DNA from 3 places in the Bacillus sp. XB1 genome. Region 1 is predicted to be linked to each of the others. Evidence: riboswitches for the same ligand, from Rfam matches in the RefSeq annotation. Region 1 holds a riboswitch; each other region holds the start of a gene.
What was found. A riboswitch is a leader RNA that binds a small molecule or an ion and turns the genes downstream of it on or off. The one in region 1 is predicted to bind S-adenosylmethionine.

Region 1 (3,192 bases):
GGTGTGTTTCCAATTAAGCGAAGTAATTGCGCCTCTGTGTCTTGCTTCGTTGGCATTAAATTTAATATAGCAATTTTTAAAGCGCGTATATCTTGTGTTTCCGCTCGCTCCTTCGTCATTACAAAAATATTTTCTTTTTGTAACACTTTGCGAGCCGGTAAATCTTTATCAATTATGATCGGCATGTGTTTTGCCCCCAACTAGAGCTGCTTCCAAATCTGCAATAATATCAGAAACATCTTCTATACCAACTGATAAACGAATTAAATCAGATGTAACACCAGCTAAACGCTGATCTTCAGCATTTAATTGTCTATGCGTCGTACTAGCAGGATGTATAACGCAAGTTCGTGCATCAGCTACGTGCGTTACAAGAGTTGCTAGTTTTACATTTGCGATAAATTCTTTTGCTGCTTCTAATCCGCCTTTAATACCGAAAGTTAAAACACCACTAGCGCCTTTTTTCAAGTACTGTTGTGCCAATGAGTAATTTTCATTACTATCTAAGCCCGGATAATTCACCCATTCAATACGTTCATGGCTAGCAAGCCACTTAGCAACTGCAAGAGCATTTTCACTATGACGTTCCATTCGTAAATGCAATGTTTCTAAGCCAATATTGCTAATATATGCATTGAATGGGCTCATACAATTTCCATAATCTCTTAATAGCTGAACACGTGCTTTCACAATATACGCTGCTGCACCAAAGTTTTGAACGTAACTTACACCGTGATAACTTGGATCTGGTTCAACAAGTTCAGGATACTTTCCATTTGTCCAATCAAAGTTTCCACCGTCAATTACAATACCGCCTAAGGAGCTCGCATGCCCATCGATATACTTCGTCGTAGAATGAACAATAATATTTGCCCCATGTTCAAACGCCTGGCATAAATAAGGAGTTGCTAATGTATTATCAACGATAAAAGGTACCTCTAATTCTTTAGCAGCAGCTGAAAATTCTTTAAAATTTAAAACATTCATCGCTGGATTTCCTAACGATTCTGCATAGATAAGTTTCGTCTTGTCATTAGCAAGCGCCGTAATTTCATCTGCCGTTAAATTTGGATTAAAGAACGTAACATCAATACCCAGTTTACGCAAACTCACTCCAAATAAATTAAACGTTCCCCCGTAAACCGTTGAAGAACAAAGTAAATGATCCCCACTACTACAAATATTTAAAACTGCGAGCATAATAGCTGCTTGCCCAGAAGCCGTTGCAACAGCTCCTACACCGCCTTCTAAATCTGATAACTTCTGCTCAAATGCGGCTAGAGTAGGGTTTCCAATACGTGTATAAATATATCCTTCTGCCTCTAAGTTAAATAGGGCTGCTAAATCATCTGAAGTATCGTATTTATATGTTGTACTTTGATAAAGTGGTAAAACACGTGGTTCACCATTTTTTGGCGTATAGCCACCTTGCACACAAATTGTTCCTTTTCCCCATGATTCTCCCATCTCTCATTCTCCTTTCTTTTATACAAAATAAAAAACTGCCCCTTTCCTGAAAACAAGAAAGGAGCAGTTTGAAAACACGCTCTAAAGGCTCTTTCTTATCTCTCAGGATTACTACCTGCAGGATTTGGCACAATTCCGTTATACGGCTGTTGCCAAGGTTTCATCGGGCCTGTCCCTCCACCTTTTCTTGATAAGACTATGCAATTACCGTTGATTTTATAGCAATAATTTCCTAATGTCAAACAGTTTTTCTGAATGTTCTAAAATAAATGTTAACAGTTTCATATAAAGCAACAAAAGAAATATATTCTAGTCTATTTCAAAAAAGACCTTTAAAAACCTCAAATCAATCTATAAAATTAAATAAGTAATTTAACCTATAAATTCAAATTCCCCTAAAGTTAGCCTATATGTTGAATAGGCCATCTTCTCAAAAAGATACTATATATATTCAATCCATTTTTCACTAGTATATTTCACTTTTTTACCTACTAAGATTTACATAACGGAGGTATAACATGACAAATAAAAAAGATATGCAGTACATACTTGCTCTATATGGCATTCTTCTAGGATCTATAGTAGGAGCTACAGTCTGGTTATTTTTAGTCACAATAAATATTGGAATCCACTTTATTTGGGGATACTTGCCTGAAGTTCTCTCTTTTCCCTCTTATTACACCCTTTGCGTAACAATAATTGGCGGGGTCCTTGTTGGTCTATCACAAAAACATTTCGGTACATACCCACGCCTTATGCCTGAAGTGATGGCTGAATATAAAAAAACTGGTCGAATCGAATATCGCTTTGTCCATCAGGCTACTTTAACAGCGATTATTGTTTTAATTTTCGGAGCTAGTCTTGGTCCAGAAGCCGCACTAGTTGGAATTATAGGCGGACTGTGCACATGGGTAGGGGATCGCTTTAAATTTGCCTTAAAGGGTATGAATGAGCTAACCGAGATCGGAATTGGAGCTACTTTAAGTGTCATTTTTAACGCACCATTATTCGGTTATTTAGCACCAAATGAAAATGAGGGGGAACAAATTGCTGCTTTTTCTAAAGGAAAAAAGGCGATTGTATACTTAACTACTACTTTCGCAGGTTTTTCTGTTTATTTACTACTGAGTAAACTCGATAATCGTGGATCCTTTATTGTTGATTTCGGGGAAGGTGCACTTTCTTTCAATGAATGGATCGCATTTCTTCCACTTGCTAGTATCGGTGCTATAGTTGGTTTCTTTTATTTCAAGTTAGAATTCACATTAGAGAAGTTAATTCACCCTTTTAGGGAATACAAACTGACACTCGGAATTATCGGTGGTATTTTATTAGGAATTGCGGGAACTTTTCTTCCGTACACATTATTTTCAGGGGAACATCAATTAAAAGAATTAGTTGTTGAATGGAGCCATTTATCTTTTTGGATACTACTTCTTTCAGGGATTTTAAAGTTGTGCATTACTGCCGTTTGTTTGAACACAGGGTGGCGAGGTGGACATATCTTCCCAATTATATTTTCCGGGTCAAGTATCGGATACGCTGTAGCATCTATTCTTCCTATAGATCCAGTAGCATCTGTTGCCATCGTAACGACAGCAATTTCAAGCTATGCGTTACGAAAGCCAATAGCTATAACATTACTATTACTTATGTTTTTCCCGCTTAATTTACTATTGCCCATGCTTGGTGCAGCTGCTATCGGGAATGCCTTTCCGCTCCCAA
Region 2 (3,192 bases), on a different contig from region 1:
AAACTCATGAAAACCACTACGGATTTCAGCAGTTTCTATTAAAAATTGAATAATATCATCGTGCAGATTAGTAGGTATGAATTGAAATAATCGAGAAACACCTTCTTGAATGGATAGTTCTTGTGATAAAATTTTATTCTTTACTTCTTCGGCTTCTGGTGGTGCGAATTTTTCCATAATGGACATAATGTTATCATTATTTGTAATCGTGCCATCGAAATCACAAAATACTTGAATACTCATAATTTCACCTCATAAGAGGGATTTCCCCATATTTGTAGTGCACTATGCAAATTTATGTCGTCTACTTCATGGAGTGGTTTATTTTGCAAAGTAGCATCAATTGCAGTACGGAAAGCTTTACCGCCGCCTTGCGCTCCATTTGGATGTCCGTGTATCCCGCCGCCAGCATTAATAACAACATCTTTACCGAAATCTCGTACAATAAAGGGAACGAAACCAGGATGAATACCAGCAGACGGAACAGAAAAGCTCTTCTTGAAAAATGCATCGTCTTCAGTTAAATATTTTGAGATAGCAAGAGCCTCCTCTTTTTCTAGCGCAACACTTCCGTATGGAGATGGGAATAATGAAAAGTCAGCCCCAGCATAACGTAGTAGCTTTCCAAGTAATAATGGTGATGAAACTCCATATAACTTGGATGCTGAATAAGCACCACTTACAGCAGGATGTGCCATAATAGGAACTGGGATTTCATCATCTTCTGCAAGTGATTGTAGTACATCTAGTCCGTAAGCAAATACGTTAAATAATAGAATATCAGCTCCAGCTTGCACTGCACGTTTAGCATTTTCTTTTAAATCAAAAGTTCGTCCTGTTAAATTTAAGGCATATAACGTTTTATGACCGTATGTTTCGTAGACAGATTGTAAAACTTCTTTTCCAGATACAATGCGTTTCGTAAGTGGTGTTAATGCATTTTCAAATAATATTTCATCATCTTTTACTATATCTACACCACCAATTGCTTGATCGCGTAATTGCGTTTTTAAATACCCAATGTTTCGTCCAATCATTCCTTTAAAAATACTCATTAAAAGGGGACGATCATGCACTTGTAAAAGATTTCGAATACCATCTATCCCGAATTTTGGACCAGGAAAATGTTTTTTTAACTCGTCTGAAAAAGTTAAGTCAATTAGTTTTACTTCGCCATCAAGTGATAGCTTTCCAAATGTAGTCGTTAAAATCGCTGGTAAATCTGGACTGAAGTTTAATAGCGGATATTCGATTTTAATAATTCCGCGTTTTACTTTTTTACGTAAATACGAATTGGTATATTCATGTTCAGCTAATTCCTCAACATGAATGACGTTGCCTTTATGCTGCTTTAATTGTTCTTGCAATAAGTGTGGCAAATGAGTCCAAGAGCCAATTGTTAAACCGAGTGCAATTTGCTCAGCTTTTTTTTCTAAGTTATGTGAATCATCATGGATTAAATACGTCGCTATAATTCCGCTCATTGTTATAACCTCCTAGTTAAATAAAAAAACCTCTCAGCTAAGGAGAGGTTTTTTTACAACCAGCTCCTTATCTGTCAGCGTAATGCTGCGAGAATTAGCACCGTGTCTACAATTGTAGATCGGTTGCCGGGTTTCGTCGGGCTCGTCCCTCCACCTGCTCTTGATAAGAAGTATTTAGAAATGTTTAAATTTTTAAGATAACTGAATTTTGTCAGATATTTTTCGTGTTGTCAATTACTTTTTGAAAAAATTTAATTTATCAATTCGATTAATGGCTTCCCGTAATCTATCTTCTGCATGCAAGAGACCAACACGGACATACCCTTCCCCATGCTTACCAAATCCAACACCAGGAGCAACTGCGACATGTGCTTTTTCTAGTAAAATATCAGAAAATTGCTCAGAGGTATATCCTTTTGGAACGGGAAGCCATGCAAAGAATGATCCTTTTGGAATGTCTACATTCCAACCAATTGAGTGACAGGCTGAAATAAGAGCGTTTCTTCGAGATTCGTAACTATTTACAAGGTCTATTACGCAAGACTGTGAACTTAATAGCGCTTCTCGAGCAGCATCTTGAACTGCACCGAATATACTAACATACATATGATCTTGTAATAGGTTAATTGTTTCAATCACACTTTCATTCCCTACAGCAAAAGCGATGCGCCAGCCAGCCATATTGAAAGTTTTTGATAATGTGTAAATTTCAATTCCTATATCTTTCGCACCATCTGCTTGCAAGAAACTAACAGGTTTTTGACCATCAAATCCGATAGCGCCATAAGCAAAATCGTGAACAACTAATATATTATGTTTATTAGCAAAGTGAATGGTTGCATCAAAAAAATCTTTTGATGCAGTAGCACCGGTAGGATTATTTGGATAGTTTAAAAACATTAATTTTGCACGCTCTGCAATAGAGTCATCAATGTTTGTATAATCTGGTAAAAAGTTATTTTCTGCAATAAGCGGCATTGTTTCAAAGTGTGCTTTTGCTAAAGCAACCCCGGATAAATAATCTGGATAACCTGGATCCGGAACGAGAATCGTATCACCAGGATTTGTAAAACAAATCGGTAATTCTACTAGTCCAGCCTTCCCGCCAAACAAAATAGCAACTTCAGTTTTTGGGTTTAATTCGACGCCGTATTCACGTTTATAGAATGTAGCCACGGCTTCCTTTAAGCTTTCATGTCCGCGAAATGGCGGATATTTATGATGAATGGTCTTTTCGGCAGCATCTTGTAAAGCTTTTACGATATGCTGCGGTGTTGGTTGATCTGGATTACCTTGACCTAGATTAATAACATCGTGACCAGCTGCAACGACTTTGTTAACTTTTGCAACAAGTGAAGCGAAAAATTGTGTTGGCAATGATGTTACTATCTCAGAAGGTTGAAATAATTTCATACTTTCCACCTCTTTTGAAAGTTGTTACAATTCTAGTGACAAATGATATAATCTTTCCAGTATTTTGTAAAGAAAAAAATAAGAATGGGGCTGAAAAAATGAAAGTCGCATGTATTCAAATGGATATTGTTTTTGGAGATGTAGAAAAAAATATTGAGAATGCTAAAAATAAAATAAGCGAAGCTATGAAGGAAAGGCCAGATGTTATCGTCTTACCAGAACTATGGACAACAGGATATGATTTAACGAGACTTTCTGAAATTGCAGATAGTGATGGAGTGGAAACGAAAGAAAA
Region 3 (3,192 bases), on a different contig from region 1:
TGGCGTAACAATAAGGGCATACATATCAATAATTTCATCACCCTCACGACTTGGAAAATATTCATGCGGTGCGGTGCTATCAAAAATTGCAAAGCCTAATTCTCTTACGATAACCATATCAAGACTATGCGGGTCAAATCCGCAATGATATACTTCAACTTCAAATCCTTTTTCTTCAGCTGCCTTAGCTAACTTTTTGAGCATCGTTGATTTTCCAGAGCCTGGGCGGCCTTTTATAAAATAACGATGTGGTAACCCTTCTGTTAAATTAGGAACAAAGTCAACTGCTCCTTTCGGTGTTGCAGCTCCTAAAAAACGATGTTTGACAAGCGATTGTCTCCCGCTTTTATCTGCAAATAATTTCTGGATTAGCTGATCGGTTAGTTCATTTGCTTTATTAAAATTTATATTATCAATATATATCTTCTCCCACTCATCATGTATAACCAATGCCTCTTTAAAACGTGCGTAAGCAGACTGAAAAGCTTTGCTTGCTTCTGAAACAAATCTTTCAATTTCTAACTTCTGCTTTCTTAGTTTATCTGAGTCCCAAGCAATTCCTAAATTTATATACTCTTCAACAACTCCTGGCATTTTTGGCTCAATAACATGCGGTGATGTCCCATCAACAATTCCTACTTTTAATTGTGGGATAATTACACCATCAACCGATTTATTGTCAGAAGAACAATGTAAAAATTCAATATCATATCCTTTTCCAACCCATTCACGACCTATTGCCTTTATTAAAGAAGATTTTCCCGTTCCTGGACCACCCTTTAAGATAAATAATCTGTCTAATCCTTTTAAATTCTCTTCGTATAAATTGTGAAATCCCCTAGCTGTATTACCACCAGCATAATAATTTAATACATTTCCTGTCACTGCACTCACTCCTTCGCAGCATTCTATTTACATAAGCTACAATATGCGAGCGGCTTTATTTGGGTGAATACCTATTTTGTATTGCACATAAAAAGGAAATGAATTACAATTTAACTATCAGAAAATTAAGATTCCGAAACTGAATACTTCTTTATCAAGAGAGGCAGAGGGACTGGCCCTTTGAAGCCCAGCAACCTCAGTTTATACGAACTGAATAGGTGCTAATTCCTGCAAAATGCATTGCATTTTGGAAGATAAAACTCAATTAGCATGTAAAGCTCATCTTTCTTGATACTGAAGGATGAGCTTTTTATTATTTGAAAAACATATATTGGAGGTATGTAAAATGAAAGTAATTGATTTATCGCAAACATTTGAAAATAATATGTCTCAATTTCCTGGAACACCTAAAATACAACTAGAAGCTGTTACAAGTGTTGAAGAATCAGGCTATCAAGTTACAGATTTTCATTCTGTCGTTCATGTTGGCACGCATTGTGATGCTCCTGCGCATTTTATTTCAGGCGCAACGACCATCGATCAATTACCGCTGGATCAATTTGTAGGTGAAGCTGTTCTTATTGATGTAACTCATGTACAAGAACGAAAACTACCTAAAGAAGTACTGCACGATGCTGATATAAAAGAAGGAGATATTGTTATTTTCCATTCCAATCTATCTACTAAATGGAACACGGAGGCGTATGAGAAAGAAGCTTTTTATCTTTCTGAAGAATTAGCCGAGGAACTAGTACAATTAAAAGTAAAATCTGTCGGTTTAGATTTTATTTCTCCTGATGAGGTAACGACAGCAACATCACCAATTCATCACATACTACTTGGGAATAATATTTATTTAATCGAAAACTTAACAAACTTAGATGCCATTCACACGAAACGTTTCTTCTTCTCAGCAGCACCTTTAAAAATTAAAGATAGCGACGGTGCTTTTGCAAGAGCATTTGCTGTAATTTTTTAAACAAACTATACAAAAAAGCAAAGATCATCATTGACCTTTGCTTCTATTTTTTTTATTTAAATTAAGAAAGAATTGCTCAACATGAGGACGTAACCAAGCTAAATAATCCTTCTCTTTCTTCTTTGTACAAGCTATTTCTTCCCCATCTACCATTTCAACAAGTTCTAGTTCTAACAGTTGCTTCGTGAATGCTAACATATTCACTTCTTCGGATGGATACTCTTCTTTTAATTTCTCCTCAATTTCCCCCAATAAAAAACCGTCACGCATCATTGCCAATGCATCAATCCAAAGTGGCGGCATTTCATACTTTTCTCCTGTAATTGTGTCTTTTACAGTATAATTCTTTTGCTCTTTTCGAAATTGAATCGTGTGTAAACATACAGTCGAATTTAATGTTAATTCCATCATACCACCTCTTTCATAATATCTGCATAGAAAAAAGGATGCGCGTGCACCCCTTCTTATCTTTTCATAACACTACTGAACCGTTACATGAGCAATCAATCTCATGTCGATATTTTCCTCCATTATAAACGAAGTATTTTATAAAAAAAACCCTTCTTGAAACATTTTATAAAATGTTTATATTTACACAACAAGAACACTTTTCTGAAAAATCTTTTCTCAAATACATTAAACGGTCGGCAGAAAAATTTCTACTTTCGTTCCTACTCCTAGACTACTTTGGATCGTGATACTCCCTTGATGTTCCTTAATAATTTTATATGTAATCATTAATCCAAGTCCTGTACCATTCTCCTTTGTTGTGTAAAACGCCTTGCCGATTTTTTCTAACTTCTCATTCTCTATACCACATCCTTGGTCTTCAACAGAAATACACAAATGTCCTTGCGTTTTTTGATATGCACGGATATGAATTTCTCCACCCTCTGGCATTGATTCTATTCCATTTTTAATGATATTTAATAACACTTGTTTTAATTGCTTATCATCACCGTTTATAGCCGGTAGATTTCCATCTACTTGTAAATTACATTTAACTCTATATTGCGTTGCATAACTTTCCATTAGATGCACAACATATAGAAGGGTGTCTCGTATATTACACCTTTCATAATTTGTTGGCTTTGGTTTCCCTAACAACATCAATTCACTAACAAATCCATTAACCCTTTCAATTTCTTGTAGCATAATGTCGTAGCTCATCGTATCAGTTGGATTTCTTTCTTTTTGCATTTGCGTAAACCCTTTTAACGCTGTTAGTGGATTTCGAATTTCATGGGCAATTGTTGTAGACATAGTCCCAATCACAGCTAAATTTTCCGTCTCTTTCATATTGTTCATCATTTCAACCACTGTTCTTA

Region 2: it holds a riboswitch for S-adenosylmethionine, as region 1 does, so the genes downstream of both, mtnW (2,3-diketo-5-methylthiopentyl-1-phosphate enolase) here and ACK1U5_RS22580 (bifunctional O-acetylhomoserine aminocarboxypropyltransferase/cysteine synthase) in region 1, are expected to answer to the same signal.
Region 3: it holds a riboswitch for S-adenosylmethionine, as region 1 does, so the genes downstream of both, ACK1U5_RS24535 (cyclase family protein) here and ACK1U5_RS22580 (bifunctional O-acetylhomoserine aminocarboxypropyltransferase/cysteine synthase) in region 1, are expected to answer to the same signal.

The regions. Positions count from the first base shown of each region.
Region 1 covers NZ_JBNRIL010000003.1:276,644-279,835, forward strand. Annotated here, with positions in the region: gene metA (homoserine O-acetyltransferase MetA) at 1-185, opposite strand, end outside; gene ACK1U5_RS22580 (bifunctional O-acetylhomoserine aminocarboxypropyltransferase/cysteine synthase) at 169-1,467, opposite strand; SAM riboswitch class I at 1,560-1,664, opposite strand; gene ACK1U5_RS22585 (chloride channel protein) at 1,986-3,192, shown strand, end outside.
Region 2 covers NZ_JBNRIL010000002.1:780,743-783,934, forward strand. Annotated here, with positions in the region: gene ACK1U5_RS19430 (2-hydroxy-3-keto-5-methylthiopentenyl-1-phosphate phosphatase) at 1-243, opposite strand, end outside; gene mtnW (2,3-diketo-5-methylthiopentyl-1-phosphate enolase) at 240-1,484, opposite strand; SAM riboswitch class I at 1,549-1,654, opposite strand; gene ACK1U5_RS19440 (pyridoxal phosphate-dependent aminotransferase) at 1,719-2,897, opposite strand; gene ACK1U5_RS19445 (carbon-nitrogen family hydrolase) at 2,912-3,192, shown strand, end outside.
Region 3 covers NZ_JBNRIL010000005.1:79,837-83,028, reverse strand. Annotated here, with positions in the region: gene ACK1U5_RS24540 (PRK06851 family protein) at 1-885, opposite strand, end outside; SAM riboswitch class I at 1,034-1,146, shown strand; gene ACK1U5_RS24535 (cyclase family protein) at 1,232-1,864, shown strand; gene ACK1U5_RS24530 (hypothetical protein) at 1,892-2,272, opposite strand; gene ACK1U5_RS24525 (ATP-binding protein) at 2,501-3,192, opposite strand, start outside.